DNA from 2 places in the Pullulanibacillus sp. KACC 23026 genome. Region 2 is predicted to be linked to the other one. Evidence: a T-box and tRNA genes for the amino acid it is inferred to sense, from the RefSeq annotation. Region 2 holds a T-box; the other holds one or more tRNA genes.
What was found. The T-box of region 2 lies ahead of tyrS (tyrosine--tRNA ligase). A T-box ahead of a tRNA ligase gene usually reads a tRNA of that ligase, here a tRNA-Tyr.

Region 1: it has a tRNA-Tyr gene. The T-box ahead of tyrS (tyrosine--tRNA ligase) is inferred to sense a tRNA for this amino acid. The anticodon was not compared.

The regions. Positions count from the first base shown of each region.
Region 1 is NZ_CP119107.1:4,616,798-4,627,174, reverse strand. It holds rRNA gene PU629_RS21480 (23S ribosomal RNA) at 1-1,638, shown strand, start outside; rRNA gene rrf (5S ribosomal RNA) at 1,703-1,818, shown strand; tRNA gene PU629_RS21470 (tRNA-Asn) at 2,200-2,274, shown strand; tRNA gene PU629_RS21465 (tRNA-Thr) at 2,277-2,352, shown strand; gene PU629_RS21460 (hypothetical protein) at 2,614-2,763, shown strand; tRNA gene PU629_RS21455 (tRNA-Glu) at 3,007-3,081, shown strand; tRNA gene PU629_RS21450 (tRNA-Val) at 3,085-3,160, shown strand; tRNA gene PU629_RS21445 (tRNA-Tyr) at 3,170-3,254, shown strand; tRNA gene PU629_RS21440 (tRNA-Ala) at 3,277-3,352, shown strand; gene PU629_RS21435 (MarR family winged helix-turn-helix transcriptional regulator) at 4,048-4,512, opposite strand; gene rocF (arginase) at 5,246-6,142, shown strand; gene sigW (RNA polymerase sigma factor SigW) at 6,473-7,036, shown strand; gene PU629_RS21420 (anti-sigma factor) at 7,051-7,662, shown strand; gene cdaA (diadenylate cyclase CdaA) at 7,874-8,695, shown strand; gene PU629_RS21410 (CdaR family protein) at 8,688-9,932, shown strand; gene glmM (phosphoglucosamine mutase) at 10,018-10,377, shown strand, end outside.
Region 2 is NZ_CP119107.1:1,968,623-1,978,999, forward strand. It holds gene PU629_RS09275 (glycoside hydrolase family 94 protein) at 1-1,174, shown strand, start outside; gene PU629_RS09280 (hypothetical protein) at 1,838-1,960, shown strand; gene PU629_RS09285 (hypothetical protein) at 2,306-2,428, shown strand; gene PU629_RS09290 (GNAT family N-acetyltransferase) at 2,847-3,269, shown strand; gene PU629_RS09295 (CBO0543 family protein) at 3,487-3,963, opposite strand; gene PU629_RS22570 (CBO0543 family protein) at 3,960-4,472, opposite strand; gene PU629_RS09300 (YjcZ family sporulation protein) at 4,656-4,787, opposite strand; gene PU629_RS09305 (hypothetical protein) at 4,955-5,746, opposite strand; gene PU629_RS09310 (NUDIX domain-containing protein) at 6,151-6,663, shown strand; gene PU629_RS09315 (class I SAM-dependent methyltransferase) at 6,768-7,550, shown strand; T-box leader at 7,737-7,949, shown strand; gene tyrS (tyrosine--tRNA ligase) at 7,992-9,239, shown strand; gene PU629_RS09325 (hypothetical protein) at 9,401-9,796, shown strand; gene PU629_RS09330 (DUF2785 domain-containing protein) at 10,052-10,377, shown strand, end outside.

The DNA of each region.
Region 1 (10,377 bases), 2.2 Mb from region 2:
TGCCGGTATGAGTAACGAAAAGAGGGGTGAGAATCCCCTCCGTCGAAAGCCTAAGGGTTCCTGAGGAAGGTTCGTCCGCTCAGGGTTAGTCGGGACCTAAGCCGAGGCCGGAAGGCGTAGGCGATGGACAACAGGTTGATATTCCTGTACCACCAGGAGACGTTTGAGCAATGGGGGGACGCAGGAAGGCAAGGCAAGCGCGCTGATGGATATGCGCGTCCAAGCAGTAAGGCTGAAGGTGAGGCAAATCCCGCCTTCATAAGGCTGAGCTGTGATGGGGAGGGAATTTTAGTACCGAAGTGCCCGTGCTTACACTGCCAAGAAAAGCCTCTAGCGAGTCTCAAGGTGCCCGTACCCCAAACCGACACAGGTAGGCGAGGAGAGAATCCTAAGACGCTCGGGAGAACTCTCGTTAAGGAACTCGGCAAAATGACCCCGTAACTTCGGGAGAAGGGGTGCTTGGCGGGGTGAATAGCCCTGCTGAGCCGCAGTGAAAAGATCCAAGCGACTGTTTAGCAAAAACACAGGTCTCTGCTAAACCGAAAGGTGATGTATAGGGGCTGACACCTGCCCGGTGCTGGAAGGTTAAGAGGAGGGGTTATCCTTTTAGGAGAAGCTCTGAATTGAAGCCCCAGTAAACGGCGGCCGTAACTATAACGGTCCTAAGGTAGCGAAATTCCTTGTCGGGTAAGTTCCGACCCGCACGAAAGGTGCAACGACTTGGATACTGTCTCAACGAGAGACCCGGTGAAATTATAGTACCTGTGAAGATGCAGGTTACCCGCGACAGGACGGAAAGACCCCATGGAGCTTTACTGCAGCTTGATATTGGATGTCTGTATCGATTGTATAGGATAGGTAGGAGCCTTTGAAGCCGGACCGCCAGGTTCGGTGGAGGCGTCGGTGGAATACTACCCTTTCGGTATGGACATTCTAACCCGGGACCGTAATCCGGTTCGGAGACAGTGTCAGGTGGGCAGTTTGACTGGGGCGGTCGCCTCCTAAAGAGTAACGGAGGCGCCCAAAGGTTCCCTCAGAATGGTTGGAAATCATTCGCAGAGTGTAAAGGCACAAGGGAGCTTGACTGCGAGACCTACAAGTCGAGCAGGGACGAAAGTCGGGCTTAGTGATCCGGTGGCGCCGCATGGAAGGGCCATCGCTCAACGGATAAAAGCTACCCTGGGGATAACAGGCTTATCTCCCCCAAGAGTCCACATCGACGGGGAGGTTTGGCACCTCGATGTCGGCTCATCGCATCCTGGGGCTGAAGTGGGTCCCAAGGGTTGGGCTGTTCGCCCATTAAAGCGGTACGCGAGCTGGGTTCAGAACGTCGTGAGACAGTTCGGTCCCTATCCGTCGCGGGCGTTGGAAATTTGAGAGGAGCTGTCCTTAGTACGAGAGGACCGGGATGGACACACCGCTGGTGTCCCAGTTGTTCCGCCAGGAGCACCGCTGGGTAGCTATGTGTGGACGGGATAAGTGCTGAAAGCATCTAAGCATGAAGCCCCCCTCAAGATGAGATTTCCCATGACTTTAAGTCAGTAAGATCCCTTAGAGATGATGAGGTAGATAGGTCCGAGGTGGAAGTGCGGCAACGCATGGAGCTGACGGATACTAATCGATCGAGGGCTTAACCTTAAATTATTGTTTGTTTGACTTCCTATCTAGTTTTGAAGGTATGATCCTTCAATTGAATACTTTGTCCGGTGGTTATGGCGAAGAGGTCACACCCGTTCCCATCCCGAACACGGCCGTTAAGCTCTTCAGCGTCGATGGTAGTTGGGGGCTTCCCCCTGCAAGAGTAGAACGCCGCCGGGCAAAATATTTTTAAATTTTATGTACAACCGTGTTGTTTCTGTGCTATAATTATTTATGTCAGATAATTTGTTTTTCTTTTAACCAAATTATTCCGCAGTAGCTCAGTGACGAGCATAGCTCCTTTGAATAAGCTGCGAGTTGTCCCGACGCATATGCTTCTAAGATCAAACTAGAAGAGGAAGGGACAGGTACCACATCAATAACAAAGAATAATCCATATTTTAACCAAATTATTCCGCAGTAGCTCAGTGACGAGCATAGCTCCTTTGGATAAGCTGCGAGTTGTCCCGACGCATATGCTGCTTCTAAGATTAAACTAGAAGAGGAAGGGACAGGTACCACATCAATAACAAAGAATAATCCATAGTTTAACCAAATTATTCCGCAGTAGCTCAGTGGTAGAGCAATCGGCTGTTAACCGATCGGTCGTAGGTTCGAGTCCTACCTGCGGAGCCACTGCTTCCATAGCTCAGCAGGTAGAGCGCTTCCATGGTAAGGAAGAGGTCGCAGGTTCAAATCCTGTTGGAAGCTCCATTAAATAGCTTATAATACCGGGGTTTTTCGCTTATGCGAAGCCCCGGTTTTTGCATGTCTGGATCTCATAAAAATACTAAAATACATCTTAATAGGAAAAGTTTACTGTAACAGGCAACGTCCAAATTTAGAGTGGCATAAGCATATATTAGTTTTTCTGAAAAATATCATCTTAAATGGAAACCTATTCAAGCTATTTTTTTCTTCCCTTAGGATAATCTAAAAAAGTACTGATTAATTCGAGAATGGGGGAAGATAGTAATGTCAAAAGCCTGGGTGCCAATTGTAGCCTCTATAGGAATTGGGGCAATGGCTTATCAACTAATGAAACCTCAGAATAAGTTTTCTGGTTTGATAAAACATCGAATGGATCGAATGGCTGAAGAAAAAGAAGTGTTTCCAAATAGCTAATGACAATTTAGGTGCCCGTATTTTAGGCACCTTGATTTTATAGTTTATGAAAAGATGAGCTAACTCTTCATTTAAATAATGGGATTTCGCACAAAAGAATACGGGATAAAGAAAGATAAGTTTATGAGGCCTTTAAGCTGTTGTTTGTTTTTACTATGAAGTTACGGAAGAATTAATTTTTATCTAAAAAGGCTTTACTTTTTTGTGATAATAAAATATAATAAAAAGCGTCGGTTTAATAGCGGCCCCTTGGTCAAGCGGTTAAGACACCGCCCTTTCACGGCGGTAACACGGGTTCGAATCCCGTAGGGGTCACCATTTGGAGGATTAGCTCAGCTGGGAGAGCACCTGCCTTACAAGCAGGGGGTCGGCGGTTCGATCCCGTCATCCTCCACCATCATAATATGGAGGGATAGCGAAGCGGCCAAACGCGACGGACTGTAAATCCGTTCCCGACGGGTTCGAAGGTTCGAATCCTTCTCCCTCCACCATTTAAACAAATAAATAGTATATGGGGCCTTAGCTCAGCTGGGAGAGCGCCTGCTTTGCACGCAGGAGGTCAGCGGTTCGATCCCGCTAGGCTCCACCAATTGTAACTTTAAACACTGTTTAAAGTTTTTTTGCTTTTTTGGAACTGTCAATCAACGTGTGGTGAATAAATTTAAGGATCCAATATCTGACTCTCCACCGTGCTGGACATCTGGTTTCTTGATATCAATGAAGTTTTAGCTTTTCCGGGATGTGGCGGGTATCAGATCTGTTAATTAAGCTATTGCCTGGTTCGTTTTGTGTCCCTAGGCTAGAATAAGGACACAATGTCCGCAACCATGGAAAAAGCTTGGGGTTATTCCCAAGCTTTTGTCTTTAATAGGTTTTTCTTGTATAAGTTCATTAGACGCTAAAGCGGGTTTGATAAATAAGCGGAGATATTTCTCTTATTTTCGAAATAGCGCAGAAAATGGCTTAAATAGACGGAGATATTCCGCCTATTGACTCCAGGAAGCGTGGATCGAAGTCATTTTTCCCTGCTTAACCGGAAAAACTCCGCTTATTTCAGGTAATTCAAAAAGGACACCTAATAATAAAAGGGTCAAGATGTTTTTTAGGTTGCGATTTTGCTGGATAATAGAGGGAAATAAGAGACCAAATCGTCTGGGCTGCGATTTGGTCTGCTGCTTTAGCATACGATTTGATGGAACTTCTTAATTTTTAAGTGTGGTTTTATATTCTAAAGATCAGCTTCAACGCATGCCGTTAATTGACTAATAACTGTAACTGGTTGTTTTAATAACCGCTTTCGATTAGGTTATTTAATAGTTCTTTTTGAATGCGAAGTAATGATTTAATATCTTCATCAGCCATATTTTCTAATGCAGAAAGCATCGCTTTATAAGATATGGAATTCTTACTTGATTTCTTTGATACTTCTTCGCCTTTGGCTGTTAGCTTTAACTTTACTTCCCTTCTGTCATCTTCAGAAAATTTTCTTTCCACTAAACCCATATTAACTAATTTATCAACTCCAACGCTAATCGTACTTTTTGATGAAATAAGCCTTTCAACCAACTCTTGTTGCGTTAATTCTGGAAATGTAAATAAAGTATTAAGTATAGATAATTGTTGTAATGTCAGCCCAAAATTTTCAGCATTCTTTTTCGTGAATTTAGCTGTTGTCTTGTTAATAGCCCAGAATGATTGATAAACCTCCTGTACTTGTCTAACTTTCGGGTCTTTAAAATCTAAGTCCATATAAATCACTCCTAAGCAAATAGTTCATGTGTGAACTGTTTGGTTATGAACTATTTTACATTAGGAAATTGTAAAAATAAACCTTTCAGCATAAACTGTAATTCAAGTGAAAAGAATTCATCTGATTTATTATTTACTAGTCTGAGTAGTATTTAATAAAAAATCTTGAAGTGTATGATTATATTTTTCTTGTTTATTTAGCCCATGGTTGACGTCTTTAATTAGCTGATTTTATTTTATCGTAAAAGGTTTGAACGGTTTGACAAGGGGTATATGGGTCTTTTGTCCTTTGGATTAATAAAATGGGTGTAGTGATTTTTGTGAAACAATTGGCTTTTCCTGATTAGAAAAAACCAAAATAAAAAGGGTTCTATCGCTAGGATAGAACCCCATGAAAGGGTTAAGCTTCTGAGGACGTTCGGTAAGTGTCTTTTGGAGACCCTTCTTTCTTAAAAGAGATTATTGGTTTTAATGGTCAAAGTGACTTTTACAAGTACGCTTTTCCAACGGAACCATCTCCCTAAGATCCGAGTGTCTTTCACTTGCGCCCTTTCATAACTTAGAATGTCCTTTTAAAAAAGAAAGTATACACACGAATTTAATTTTTTTGGAGTGTGTTTTAATTCAGTTGGGAAACAGGGTTCCAAAGCCAATTTATTACATGTAGAATAGATATTAGATGCCTCACTTAGCAATAAGCTGCAGTTAAACGGCTAAAAATAGGAGGTTGGCTATGAATAGACACATTTCAGTGATTGGAGTCCCAATGGATTTGGGGCAATCAAGACGTGGTGTAGATATGGGCCCAAGCGCCATGCGCTATGCCGGATTAATACAGCGGTTAGAATCGTTGGGTTATGAAATTGAGGATTGCGGAGATGTGACGATTGGACGGCCAGAAAAGTCCTCTAGTATTAAAGGGTTAAAAAATTTAAAAGCGGTTTCAGAGGCGAATCAACAATTAGCACAAATTGTTGAAGGAGAAGTTAACAAAGGTCGTTTTCCGTTAGTTTTAGGCGGCGACCACAGTATTGCTATTGGAACACTAGCCGGTGTTTCAAAGTCATATCAGAATTTGGGAGTTATCTGGTATGATGCTCATGTTGATCTTAATACGGCTGAGACATCCCCAAGCGGGAACATTCATGGAATGCCGTTAGCTGCGAGCATGGGGCTTGGCGATTCGTCCTTGATTAACATTGGAGGTTATGCCCCAAAAGTAAAGCCCGAGAACATCGTCATCATTGGTGCGCGTTCCATTGACGAAGGCGAGCGCGAGCTTATTAAGAGAACGAACATTAAGGTTTATACCATGCACGAAATTGATAAAATAGGAATGACAGCAGTCATAAAAGAGACGGTGGATTATCTGAAGGATAGGACCGATGGCATTCATCTAAGCTTTGATTTAGATAGTCTTGATCCCTCTGAAGCTCCTGGTGTCGGAACACCTGTGATTGGCGGTGTGACTTATCGAGAAAGCCATCTCGCTCTAGAAATGTTTGCTCAAGCAAATGTGATCACATCAGCAGAATTTGTGGAAGTGAATCCAATCCTTGATGACAAGAACAAAACGGGGACATTAGCTGTCGATTTGACAGCCTCGCTATTCGGTGAAAAGCTGTTATAAGGAAGCTTTCTTTAAAGAACCAAGGGTCTATTCCTCGGTTCTTTTTTTGTACTATTGAAAAAGCTGTACAGATTTGCGTTTGAAACGCTGCCCGGTTAAAGGAATGGGACTTCGTGCAGCGCGTCCGCATAAGAGTCTTTTCCGGCGTGTATTCCAAAAAAAGCTTTTTCCAAGTGGCATGGCCATTAATATTTATAGATAAGAGAAAGATTTCCAAAAAATCCTTTACACTTTTTCCCTATTTGCAAGGAGAATTTGTTAAACTTATTTTGAAACCTTTTGTTTTTTGATTTCGTATTAGTAATGCCACTGGAATGGGGCCGTGTCAAAATGAATGATGACGTGAGAGAAATTATTATGGATTTGAGGAAGGGTAATCAGGAGGCTTTTCGAGAACTGGTAGACCTTTATAAAAGACAGGTCTATGCCATTTGCCTGAGATTAGTTCATTTACCCACAGAGGCTGAGGACTTAGCCCAAGAGGCCTTTTTACGAGCTTATTCAAACATCGATAGTTATGATATAGATAAAAAGTTTTCAACATGGCTGTATCGGATTGCAACCAATATTTCAATTGATTACTTAAGAAAGCGTCGCCCGAGTGTCTATTTGGATGCGGAGGTTCCGGGAACAGAGGGGGTCACCCTGCAGTCTCAACTGTCGGCAGAGGATTTGAGCCCTGACGAAGAAGCGGTTAAGTCTGAAGAAAGACAAGACCTCTACAATGCCATTGAGTCACTTCCGGTCAAATATCGATCAGCTATTATCTTAAAGTATGTGGATGATTTAAGTCTCAATGAAATTAGCGAGATATTAGAGCTTCCTGTTGCTACAGTCAAAACGCATATTCACCGGGGCAGAGAAGCCCTGCGGAAACGTCTGGTGAAGCACTAAGTGAGGTGAGGGTCATGGCTTGTTCAGAAGAAAGACTGAAAACGATTCATCATATAATTGATGGTGAGGCAACCGAACAAGAAATCCATGAGTTAAAAACACATATATTGAGCTGTGCAAGCTGTCGGGAAGTCTATGAAAGCCTAGTGGAACTTGACCAAGAGCTTAATCAGTTTGCGCTTCCTGAGGTATCAATTCATTTTACAGATAAGGTCATGAATCAATTGCCAAAGCCTGTACAAAGACAGCGATCATTTGTTAATTGGTTGAAGAGACATCCGGTTGTCGTATCAGCTGCTTGTTTTTTGCTCCTTATGTTAGGGTATGTTTTCTCACTCGGACAAGATCAAGCATTTCAGGCAAAAGTTGTTAAAGGGAATGGGCAGTTGGCTTATTCAGGTCACCACACTGTTGTGGTTCCAAAGGATCAAGTCATTAAAGGTGATTTAGTGATTAAGAACGGGGATGTCAAGATTGAAGGTAAGGTAGATGGCAATGTCATTCTCGTTAACAGTCACTCTCTTATGGCTTCTGCTGGAGAAGTGACAGGTCATGTTGAACGCGTCAATCGAGCGGTTGGTTGGGTTTGGTATCAAATAAAGGCTTTTTTCCAAACCGTCTTTTAAATAATAGTTCTAAGAGGCTGTCCCGAAGCCAAGGCAGACCGCTTTCAAATCCCTTTTTATATGCATAAAGAGGAAGTGAGGAAGCCAAACCATAAAGGGGCAGTCTCTTTATATGCTTTAATAACCTCTTTTCCCTTGATTAGAAGGCATGAAATGTTTATATATGGTATAATATAAAAGTTATGGCATCATAATTTTGGAGGCTGACACCATGTATTCATGGTCTGATATAAATATCATTAATTTGTTACGAAATGCTGTAGACATACTCCTTGTCACTTATGTAGTTTACAAAATTATTATGGTGATTCGAGGGACAAAAGCAGTCCAGCTAGTAAAAGGGATTACCGTTATTGTTGTCATTTGGTTTTTGAGCAGTTTATTAGGCTTGAAAACGTTGAATTGGATGCTGACATATGCCGTTACATATGGGTTAATTGCGATTATAATCATCTTCCAACCTGAATTAAGAAGAGCGTTAGAGCAACTTGGGAGAGGCCGGCTATTCTCACGGGATACCCAGCAGGAGGATAAACTCACCAATTCTGTTGATGCCATTGTTAAAGCGACTTCCTACATGGCAAAACGCCGAATTGGTGCGTTAATCTCATTGGAGAGAGAAACCGGTCTAAATGATTATATTGAGACGGGAATTCCAATGAATGCTACTCTCACTTCACAGCTTTTGATCAATATTTTTATTCCTAATACACCTCTTCATGATGGAGCGGTTGTTGTTCGGGAAAATGAAATCATGGCAGCAGGTTGTTACTTACCTTTATCTGAAAGCCCGTTGATATCAAAAGAATTGGGGACAAGGCACAGAGCCGCTATGGGGGTTAGTGAGGTTACTGATAGTATTACGGTTGTTGTCTCTGAGGAAACAGGGGGCATTTCGCTTACAAAAAACGGTGAATTGCATCGAAACTTAACCGAAGAAAGATTGGGTGAGATTTTAACCCAGGAATGGGCCAATCAAGCGAAAGGCACGGTTGCAATTCGTTGGAATTGGAGAGGGAAGAAGAATGGATAGATTGTTTCGAAACAGTTGGTTCATCAGAATTATTTCCTTTCTTATCGCCCTGATGCTCTACACGATGGTAACAGCAGAACAACCAACCAAAAACAGCACGGCGGTTCTGCTTGGAACGAATGATCAATCAACCACAATCAATGAGACATTGGATGCGAAATACGATAAAGATAAAGAAATTCTGTATGGACTTCCAGATACTGTGCAAATTCAGGTAAAAGGCAATAGTGAAGAAATATTAAAGACAAAATACACGACAACGAAGAGCGTGTACATAGATTTAACCGGCAAGTCCCCGGGTACTTATAAGGTACATCCTGAAGTTTCCGGTTTTCCATCGGGAGTTAAGCTGAACATCGTGCCGTCAACAGTCACAGTGACGTTGGAGAAGAAAGTAACGAAAACACTCCCAATAAGTGTTGATTTGCTTAATAAAGGATCATTGCCAGCGGGCTATAAGCTAGGGACACCTGTCCTTTCACCGAAAGAAGTCACAGTAACAGGCGGGCAGAAGCTGGTTGATTCTATATCATTTGTAAAAGGTGTTCTAAATGCGCAGGATGTTACCGGAGCCGTTAATCAGCAAGTTCCATTAAATGCTTATGATGAAAATGGAAATCAATTGGATGTAACACTAAACCCGGCAGTGGTCCGCATCAAGATCCCGGTTGTAAGTCCGTCAAAAGTTGTTCCAATTGATATTCAACCGACCGGTTCACCTCCTGATGGAGAAAGCATAAAATCAGTCACTCTCAGCTCCGAAACTGTTCAAATTTTTGGTTCGCACGACGTGATTGATGGCATTGATAGTATTCATGATATTCCACTCAACTTAGGAAACCTGAATAAAAGCAATCAAGTGGATATAAAGATCCCTGTTCCAAACGGAGCTGAAAAAGTGAATCCAGCGAAAGTAACGGCGACTGTTCAATTTGAAAAGACAGTCACAAAGAAAATAAGTGACATACCAATTATTGTTAACGATTCAACAAGTAAGTCGAGGGACGTTTCGTTTAACGATCCGCAGAATAGGACGGTTGATGTTACCATAAGCGGTGCAAAATCCATTATTAGTCAAATTAAATCATCTGATCTTAAAGTTGTTATAAATATTGGCAGTTTATCAACGGGTGAACATGTTGTTCCGATTCTTCTAACCACGCCTGATTTTGTCGATGGGGTACTGAGTCAAACGACGGCAGATATTGTTATTTCGAATTCGTCATCGGGACAGTAAGAAATGGTCGGAAAACAGGATAACCAAATTTGAGTTGGAATGCAGTCAAGCCTAATAATTGTTTGACAGTCGAGGAGTGTTTTATATGGGTAAATATTTTGGAACTGATGGAGTAAGAGGCATTGCAAATACAGAACTTACGCCTGAACTCGCGTTTCGCTTAGGGCGTGCGGGGGGGTATGTTTTAACTAAAGGACTCGAAAATCCTAAGGTTTTAGTTGGACGAGATACTCGCATTTCAGGAGCCATGCTTGAATCTGCACTGGTTGCAGGACTCCTTTCAATTGGCGTCGAGGTGATGCGTCTTGGTGTGATCTCAACCCCAGGTGTTGCCTATTTGACTAAAGCAATGGATGCAGAAGCAGGGGTTATGATCTCTGCTTCACACAATCCAGTCCCAGACAATGGAATTAAATTTTTTGGCTCAGACGGGTTTAAATTATTG
Region 2 (10,377 bases):
TAAAGAAAACGTTCCCTTTATAAAAAGTGATGTTCTTAAAGATGAAGAATTGGAGCGTTACGAAGATACCGTAGTGTCTGAAGAAAAAGGGACCGTATTGGAACATTGCCTACGAGCCATTCGCCATTCCTTGAAATTTGGTGAACACGGAATCCCACTTATGGGAATTGGTGACTGGAACGACGGGATGAGCCGTATTGGAGCACAGGGACGCGGCGAGAGTGTCTGGCTGGGGTGGTTCCTTTTAGAAATTCTTAACAGGTTTATTAGACTTGAAGGGGACATCCTCTCGCCAAACGAAATTGAACAATTTGAAGAAACCGCACGCCAATTGGAGAACAACCTCAACCATAATGCTTGGGATGGTTCTTGGTTCCGCAGGGCCTTTACGGATGCTGGGACATGGATTGGGACCAATCGGAACAAGGAATGCCGAATTGATGCCATTGCACAGTCATGGTCAGTCCTTTCGAAGGGAACATCAGAAGACCGGCAGTCTCGGGCGATGGCATCGTTTGATCGCGAGCTTGTTGACCGCGATTTAAGCCTTGCTAAATTGTTAACAAAACCGTTTAATGAAACAAGCCCAAGCCCTGGATACATTCAAGGGTATCCGCCTGGAATTCGCGAAAATGGAGGGCAGTATACACACGGTGTGATATGGGGAATTGTGGCATGGGCGATGTTAAATCGTCGAGATAAGGCATTTGAGCTATTTTCCATGCTAAATCCCATCACACATACCCGCAACTTTCGAGACGTCCAAACGTACGAAAATGAACCATATGTTATGTCAGCAGATGTCTATACAGCTACTCCTCATCAAGGACGGGCTGGATGGTCCTGGTACACGGGAGCTGCGGGTTGGATGTACCAAGCGGGGCTGGAATATGTACTAGGAGTCAAGCTTCAAGGAGATCAGCTTTATATTCAGCCTTGTGTACCAGCCGAGTGGGATTCGTACACCATCGACTATAAATACCGAAAGACCACTTATTCGCTGAAGGTCTATTGTAAACAAGATCTTGGAATTCCAGTTAAATGGCTGGTCGACGGTAAGGACGCCGGAAAAGAGCCGTATTTGAAACTCGTGGATGACGGACAGGTTCACTTAGTAGAAGTTCATCTTGGTTTGCAGCATTTCAGACCACAGGAAAACAGGACACATGGTTAAATAAGAGAGACAATTGGCGATATGCACCCAATAAAGTGGACAGATGAACTAAACAAATCTGTTCAACTTTATTGGGGTTTTTTATGAAAAGGGATGAGTTCAAATGGGTGTCCTTTACACAAATGATGCACAGTACCTGGATTAACACCTGCTCAAATAACTAGGGAGCAATTTTGGTTATATTTGGTTTATAAGGAATCGGGCCGCTGCTTCTGAGCCTGAAGAGTTAGGTACACCTATAAAATAGGGTTGAGAGCAGGCAAGAATGGCGTTCATCGAGGGGATGAACGCCAAAATAAGTGGATGAAGCAGCTGTAAGGGCGTTCATCGAGGGTATGAACGCCAAAAAGAGGGAGTGAGGCAGCTGTAAGGGTGTTCATCAAGGGGATGAACGCCAAAATAAGTGGATGAGGCAGCTGTAAGGGCGTTCATCAAGGGTATGAACGCCAAAAAGAGGGAGTGAGGCAGCTGTAAGGGCGTTCATCAAGGGGATGAACGCCAAAATAAGTGGATGAGGCAGCTGTAAGGGCGTTCATCAAAGGTATGAACGCCAAAATAAGTGGATGAGGCAGCTGTAAGGGCGTTCATCGAGGGTATGAACGCCAAAAAGAGGGAGTGAGGCAGCTGTAAGGGTGTTCATCAAGGGGATGAACGCCAAAATAAGTGGATGAGGCAGCAGTAAGGGCGTTCATCAAGGGTATGAACGCCAAAATAGGGTTGAGAGCAGGCAAGAAGGGCGTTCATCAAGGGGATGAACGCCAAAATAAGTGGATGAAGCAGCAGTAAGGGCGTTCATCGAGGGTATGAACGCCAAAAAGAGGGAGTGAGGCAGCAGTAAGGGCGTTCATCGAGGGGATGAACGCCAAAATAAGTGGATGAGGCAGCTGTAAGGGCGTTCATCAAAGGTATGAACGCCAAAATAAGTGGATGAGGCAGCTGTAAGGGCGTTCATCAAGGGGATGAACGCCAAAATAAGTGGATGAGGCAGCTGTAAGGGCGTTCATCAAAGGTATGAACGCCAAAATAAGTGGATGAGGCAGCTGTAAGGGCGTTCATCGAGGGTATGAACGCCAAAAAGAGGGAGTGAGGCAGCTGTAAGGGTGTTCATCAAGGGGATGAACGCCAAAATAAGTGGATGAGGCAGCAGTAAGGGCGTTCATCAAGGGTATGAACGCCAAAATAGGGTTGAGAGCAGGCAAGAAGGGCGTTCATCAAGGGGATGAACGCCAAAATAAGTGGATGAAGCAGCAGTAAGGGCGTTCATCGAGGGTATGAACGCCAAAAAGAGGGAGTGAGGCAGCTGTAAGGGCGTTCATCAAGGGGATGAACGCCAAAATAAGTGGATGAGGCAGCGGTAAGGGCGTTCATCAAGGGGATGAACGCCAAAATAAGTGGATGAGGCAGCCGGAAGGGCGTTCATCAAGGGAATGAACGCCAAAATAAGTGGATGAGGCAGCCGGAAGGGCGTTCATCGAGGGGATGAACGCCAAAATAGGGTTGAGAGCAGGCAAGAAGGGCGTTCAACGAGGGGATGAACGCCAAAAATGTCTGATCGGTTGCCGCACTTTTTCTTGTAGAACAAATCGGTAGTTAGTCAAAGTGAAATTTTTACAAAATATGTGAAATTAAGGTTATAATTAACTTCTACTAGTTATAAAGGGGATGAGGAGAATTGGAAATAATTCAACAATGGGACCAGAGTGAGAGCGAGTTTATTCGAAAAAAGTTAATTGAATACAATATGGAAAAACTCCCAGATGATCTTAAAACGCCAAATGAAAACATAAGTTTTATTATAAAAGATGATGATAGAAAAATTGTTGGTGGAATTACTGGAAACATGTTTTGGGACCATTTACATATTGATTTTTTGTGGGTTGATCAGAGCGTCAGAGGGAAAGGGTACGGCAGCGAACTATTGAATAAAATGGAGGGATTCGCAAAAGAAAAAGGGTGTAGGTTAATTTATCTAGATACATTTAGTTTTCAAGCACCTGATTTCTATAAAAAAAATGGTTATGAGGTTTTTGGTATTCTTGAGGATCATCCAAAAGGATTTAATCAATATTTTTTACAAAAAAGACTTAGCAAATAGTAGTTAAAGAAACAAGTGCGATACTTGATAAGGTATCGCTGTTTTCTTATTCAGCAAGTGGTTCAGTTTGGATAATAACGGTATATCCCTTTTATTATTCGGTTGAGGCAATAGGTGATTTGAATGTAAATTAGGGTAAAAAAATGATTCAATAAGAAAGCTTTTTTACATCAAATGTCTTAGCGAGCATGCCGACCTCTAGACAATTATGGTGATTTTAGTCAAATTCCTGTGAAATCCCTTTAAAAAACCATATACAGAACCATCGAGTGGCCATAAAAGTTAAAAATAAACTCATCCATGTAAAATACCAGGTCCAATGCACATAAGTAATGAGCTTTGTGTATTTCTCGAAGATCACTTCGCTCACAGTTAGAACCGTGCAAAATGAGCAGTAGTATAGAAACTTTATTATTTTATTATGATCATTTGGATAAAACACATTAAAAATACTACAAATGATTGGGTAAAAAAAATATTCGTAGCTAAAGCTTGACCGATTAACCTCGGGAAAAAAACGGACTGGATAGCTGATCAAGCCAAACTCAATAACGATTAAACCTGTTACCCAGGTAATGGCTTGTTTAAACAAAAAAGCGACAACTGCTAATCGCCACTTATTTTTAGGAATGATAAACACGAATCCAATTGCGATGATCCATAAAATAATTAAAATAAATACTTCGTTTCTCATAGAAGGACCTGCTTGTCACTCTGGAATAGAGAGTGCTTTTTAAAAAACCATTTATATATCAAATTAGTAATGGCGTATAAACCAAAAAAATCTAGCCATGTCCAGTACCAGGCATAGTTTATGTAATTGATTAAATTTGTATTTTTTTCCAAAAGAACATCGAAAATAACTACAACTGAAATCCAGGCAGCTAAATAAATGAGTCGGATAATCAAATTTTTCTTTGGTTCAAAGATCATGTAATAACCACAAACAAAAGGATAAAAAAAGTAGTCAGTTGTTAAGGAGATATCTGTTGCTTTTGGTAATTCCCGTACTGGAAATGAATACAAATGTAAATTAACATGTATCAAAGAATTTAGCCACATTAAGGTTTGACACATAAGAAACGCAAATAGAAATCTCCGTCTACGTTTTTTTGGAACTATTACCACATATGAAAGAAGACTGCTAACCCACATTATAAGCATTATTAAATAATCAACTGACATCATTAAAAATCCTTTCATGAACAACTTAGTTTTAATTTATCCAATTTATCCTATCTATAATCTTGACCTAATTAAGAAAAGTAACAAAAGAAAAGTGGGAAATTAAGTCTGAATGACAATATAAATAGAGGCATCCTAGGAACTAGGACACCATTTTATAGGGTGAAAACATTAGGGTCTACTTGACTCCAGGCATTAGTCTTAATAGACGTAAGCAGCTCCAACAATAATTAAGAGGATGAACAGTACAACAATTAGGGCAAAGCCTGCACCCATTCCGTAGCCACCGCCGCCGTAGCAGCAGCCGCCACCCATTCCACCATATCCAGCCATTTAAGAGCACCACCTTTCACTTTAGATAATTTACTATATGGAAATACGCCATTAAGGATATGGACAAAAGTTTTTTATTAATAAAATAAACTGTTTTACTACATGGATCAAAAGGTTATGGGTACACGAATTTAATGAGCATTAATAACAAGAAAAAATGCTCCTATTTACTCAGGTGTGTCATTAAAAAGCGGTTTCTTAAACCATTTCTTATTTTTATTTAGATATTCTCTCCCTGCCCAGTAATTAGGAGGCTCGTAACCAATTAATGAATAATCGAGTTCATAACCATTGGTTGCCAATTGAATAAGTAACATTTTCTTGAGATCAGATGGATGAATGTCTTTTGTTTTGACAGTGATAACTTGAACTCCATGACGTTGCGGATTTCCCACAACGATCACTTGATTACCTTTTGTATAAACTTCAGTAACGTTTGTTTGAAACACAACAATATATAAGTCAAGGTCCGTTTTATTTTGAAAGGTTGGAAAATCAATTCCTATATTATGTTCGAAATCAAATAAACCCGAAAGTCCAATATCATAGATGGGGAATAAACGATGTTGTGCGAAATAAATCCTACTCGGAATAGAACTCCATCTCCCGCCTCCATAGGTGCTGTGCCACTGTTCTTGATAAACAGGACGCTCATAGGATGGATCCTTTTTAATTGTATTGAAGGGGATTTTTGATCCCGTTTTCAGGACTTCAGAAATAGGAAAGGTAGTTGAAGGGTATTTACCCTCCCATTCTTTTTCCTGTGGAGACTTATGAATAGTAACTGGCTTTGGAGGCTCAAGATCATTTAATCTATTTTCAAGTTCGGCGTATTTTTCATAAATTTCTTTTTCACTCGTTGAATTGTAAGAATGACTCTTAGCGTGAGTTAATGAACCAAAAATAAGATATAAAGTCATAATGCAGGCACCAATTGCAAAAACAACTGTTTTATTCATCAAAATCACCTCTAGTAGTTAATGTCTGAATAAAAAGGTCAAACTATTCCGGCTAACAAGACCAATTGTGGAAATATTGCGAGCTATTGTGCAAGAGGGTCACAATAATTGAATGTAGTCTAGTAGTGGAAGAAGAAATTTCAAAAATTGAAGGAATTGAAACGGTGGATGTAAGAAATTCCCACAGCTTTTTGCTGTATGGGGGCATAAATCACTTTTATCAACAGTACCGAAAAGTGTTTAGATTTTTTGCAAGATGCCTAGATAATGATTTACGAGCCCTTTACATCAAGAAAAGCCATTTGTTGCTTACATATCGAGTGAATAATGATACTATTAAAATAACTCACCGGATAATTTTTAACAGTTCGGTTTCATGGAAGAAGTTTTAACGTATAGAGGGGATGTTAGAAGTGGAAGTTCGACAAATGGCAACGGCCTTCTTAATTCACCAAGACAGAGTGTTGATGATGAAGAAAGCTAAGAGTAAAATCTTTCATTTTGAATTTTGGGGTGGAATTGGAGGCCATATGGAACCGAATGAATTGAATTATCCCATGGAAGCGAGTTACCGAGAAATTGAAGAAGAGACAGGAATTAAAAAAGATGACATTAAAAATTTTAAGCTTAACTACATACTACTTGAAAATAATAGCGGGGAAATACGTCAACAATATGTTTACTTTGGAGAAACAAGGCATATGAATGTTAGGCCTTCTGATGAAGGGGAACTATATTGGATATCTAAGAATGAGTTATCAAGTTTATATACCTCAAAAATGATCGGTTTAACTCTTGAGCACTATTTGACTCATACCAACAACACTCCTAACATTTTGCTTGGAGCCATGATGACTAATAATGAATCTAAACCAGAAATCCAATGGTCAATCATCAATGAGACTTTTGGGTTTTAGCTTTGACTAAAAGGAAGAGACAGAGTCCATTTAAAGGGATTAAGCTTTAGACTAATAAAGTGAAATAGTTTTCTTTTGATAAAATTAAGGCGGAGGAAGTTAAGATGGATACGGTTAAGCAGAATAGTAAGGCTTGGGATAAGAAAGTTGAAGAACAAGCAGTCTATACAAGGGCTGTTTCTACGGAAATGATTGAAAAAAGTAAATTAGGTGATTGGGAGATTACCGTGACGGCAGGAAAACCTGTACCAAGAAGTTGGTTTCCAAAATCACTCGTAGGCCTTAAACTATTATGTCTAGCTTCTGGTGGAGGCCAACAAGGACCGATATTAGCAGCAGCCGGAGCGGATGTAACCGTTACGGATATTTCTAGGAAGCAGTTGGAACAAGATGAATTTGTCGCAGAACGGAACGGTTTGATTTTAAGGACTGTTCAGGGTGATATGTCTGACCTCTCAGATTTTGAGGATGAAGAATTTGATATGATTATAAACCCTGTATCAAATCTTTTTGTAAAAGACGTCCATCCTGTATGGAAAGAAGCATCAAGAGTTTTAAAAAACAAAGGGATTCTTATTTCCGGCTTTACAAACCCACTCCTCTTTATTTTTGATGATGAAGAAGATAGGAAGGGAAATCTAGTGGTTAAAAACTCTATTCCTTCATCATCCTTGGATAATCTCACTGAAAAAGAAAAGGAAGACTATATAAAAGCCAATAAAACAATCGAGTTTGGGCATACGCTAGAAGATCAAATTCAAGGACAAATGGATGCTGGGTTTATACTCAATGGTTTTTATGAAGATGATTTTGGCGGAAGTCGACCATTAGATAAATATATTAAATGTTTCATTGCAACAAGAGCTATAAAGACAAGTATGGATTGATTGAGTGAGACAAAAAATGGAATAGGTGCTTTTATTTTCCAATCGAACAGAATACCCTGAACTGAAATTGTAATGTACAGTTTCTAAGCATTTGGTATTTTTTCATGGATCATATCGATAAACTAAAGGGGGAAAGATCCAGGGATTGTTTTTTAAATTAAATGTGTTAAAATGTTAGAAATATTAATACAAGTGATGATAGGAATCAGTAACTTTTTATCTCCCTGTTCAAGAGAGCTAATGGCGGTGAGAATTAGCACAAAGATAAAAGGTGAATTACCTCCTTGAACTTTCTTTGTGAAAAGTGTTCGGTAGCAAAGAACGGCTTAAAACCGTTACATTATGAAGTGGAAGAGCAATCTTCAATTAGGGTGGTACCGCGTTAACCACGTCCCTATTTAGGGGCGTGGTTTTAATTTTGGCAAAAATGGAGGAATTATAGTGGAGAATTTTATTGAGCAACTATCAAACGAGCAAAAGTTAGAAGTCGAAAGGCAATTGAATACTTACAAAAACGGGTCCCATGAAATGATTCCAGAATTGGAATTGAAAAATAAACTAGCTCGCTCTCTTCTCACAAATAAACCTCTTAGAGTAAAGCTTGGTCTTGATCCTTCTGCTCCCGATATTCATCTTGGTCATACGGTTGTCTTAAACAAACTAAAACAGTTCCAAGAAAACGGTCATATTATTCAATTGATAATCGGTGATTTTACCGGAAGAATTGGTGATCCAACAGATAAGACAGCTACGAGAAGACAATTAACTGACGAGGAGGTCAAGCACAACGCCAAGACTTATTTCGAACAATTCAGCAGGGTTCTTGATATGGATAAAGTTGAACTTCATTATAATTCTGAATGGCTATCCCGGTTGAATTTTGAAGATGTCATTCATCTTTCCTCCAGTATTACGGTTGCTCGGTTGTTGGAGCGAAATGACTTTTCAAATCGGTTCTCTTCGGGTAAACCGATTTCACTTCATGAATTCTTTTACCCGCTTATGCAAGGATACGATTCAGTAGCGCTTAAGACGGATATCGAACTCGGAGGTACTGATCAGCACTTTAATCTATTAATGGGTCGGCATTTACAAGAGCACTTTGGGGAAGAGAAACAAGTCGTGCTATTACTGCCATTAATTGAAGGCTTAGATGGCGTAGATAAAATGTCGAAGTCAAAGAATAATTATATCGGTGTAGACGATCAGCCTAATGACATGTACGGAAAAACAATGTCCATTCCGGATGTCCTCATAACCAAATATTTTGATTTAGTAACCGATCTAACACTAGAAGAAAAAAATAAAATTAAAGAAGGGCTAAAAAATGGAAAGCTCCATCCTCGCGATGCCAAAATGTTTTTAGCAAAGACAATTGTTAGCATTTACCATGGTGTTGAACAATCTGAAGAAGCCGAGACCTATTTTAGAGACGTATTTCAAAAAAAGGCAATACCTGAAACTATTCCCCTTATTAAGTGGAGTGGAACAAAGCAAATGCCTATTAGTGATCTACTTATGGCACTCGATTTAATAGAGTCCAAAACGGCAGCAAGAAAAATGATTCAAAATGGAGGAGTCCGTTTGAATCAAACTAAGGTTAAAGACAATCAATTAATGGTGGGCTTAGAAGAGGGATTAATCATTCAAATAGGGAAACGGAAAATGGTTCGAATCACAATGCAATAAACAACTTAGGGGTAATAATCCTTGTATACTTACATTGTTTGGCTGGTTTATGCTTTTTATTTGCTTTTTGGGTTTGTATTGAATTGCAGTCCCTTGGGCTTAAAACGAGCGATCCGAATCAAGATTTTACCAAGAATTGATAAACAATAAAGGGTGAAAGAATGAGTAGAGTTGGGAAATCAGTTCTTTGGTTAATTGTAGGAATTATAGGACTTGGCTTTTTATTTTTCTGTTTTAGTTTGTGGATAGCTTTTTTCAATGGTGATCAGTTTTTTATAAAAAGAGATTTAAATCATTTAATTCATAATCCCGTTGAAATTCAATCTGTTTCTAAAGACACTTTGACAGTTGATTTTTTCAAAAATTCCTCGAAAGACCCGAACATAAGTGATATTGAAGAAGAATTGGATCATAACAAGAAAGTTAACCACTATAAAGCTAAGGTCAATGGGAAGCCAGTTGACTTATATGTTCATGTGACTGGGTTCTACACTTTCTCTATAACCAAAATATCGGTTGATGGACTACCAAATTTGCCGGATTTCTATATGGATTAGTAATCAAAATGGGATAAACAGTTAACTGAATGTGGGATGCGGGCACTGTACCAGACAAGGGGCATTGTGGAGAGAAGAAAATGCCTTCGAAATATTCATGGATCATTTTTGGGATATTATGTAATATTAGAGTGAATTTATTAAAATAAACAAAGAGATTTTTGCTTTAAAATCTAGTACATATCATTGGACTTACTAAAATAAGAAATTAAAAGCATCATCTCAACTCAAAGAAGTGGAAGGGGAGATATTCCTGTGTCACTGAAAGCAGATCTTATGGCATGGAATGACGGAAACTTGAAAGACATTGATTTAGATGTTCTTCTTGAAGAAATGCTAGACAATATCGGGGCAGTTGATTCAGAATTACGTGATACTCTAATTTATAATGCTTTTGGGAAGCTGATTTTAGATGACTATTTAACAATCAAACAAATGGAATATATTTTAGAAGTTTGTCTAAAGAAAATGTATATGGATATTAGACAAAAAGAGAGCGATTCAGTTTTCACACGTTCTTTTTCATCGTTGGTTGTGGCACTTATCTTAGAAAAAGATAGACAAACTCGTTTCTTAGCTGA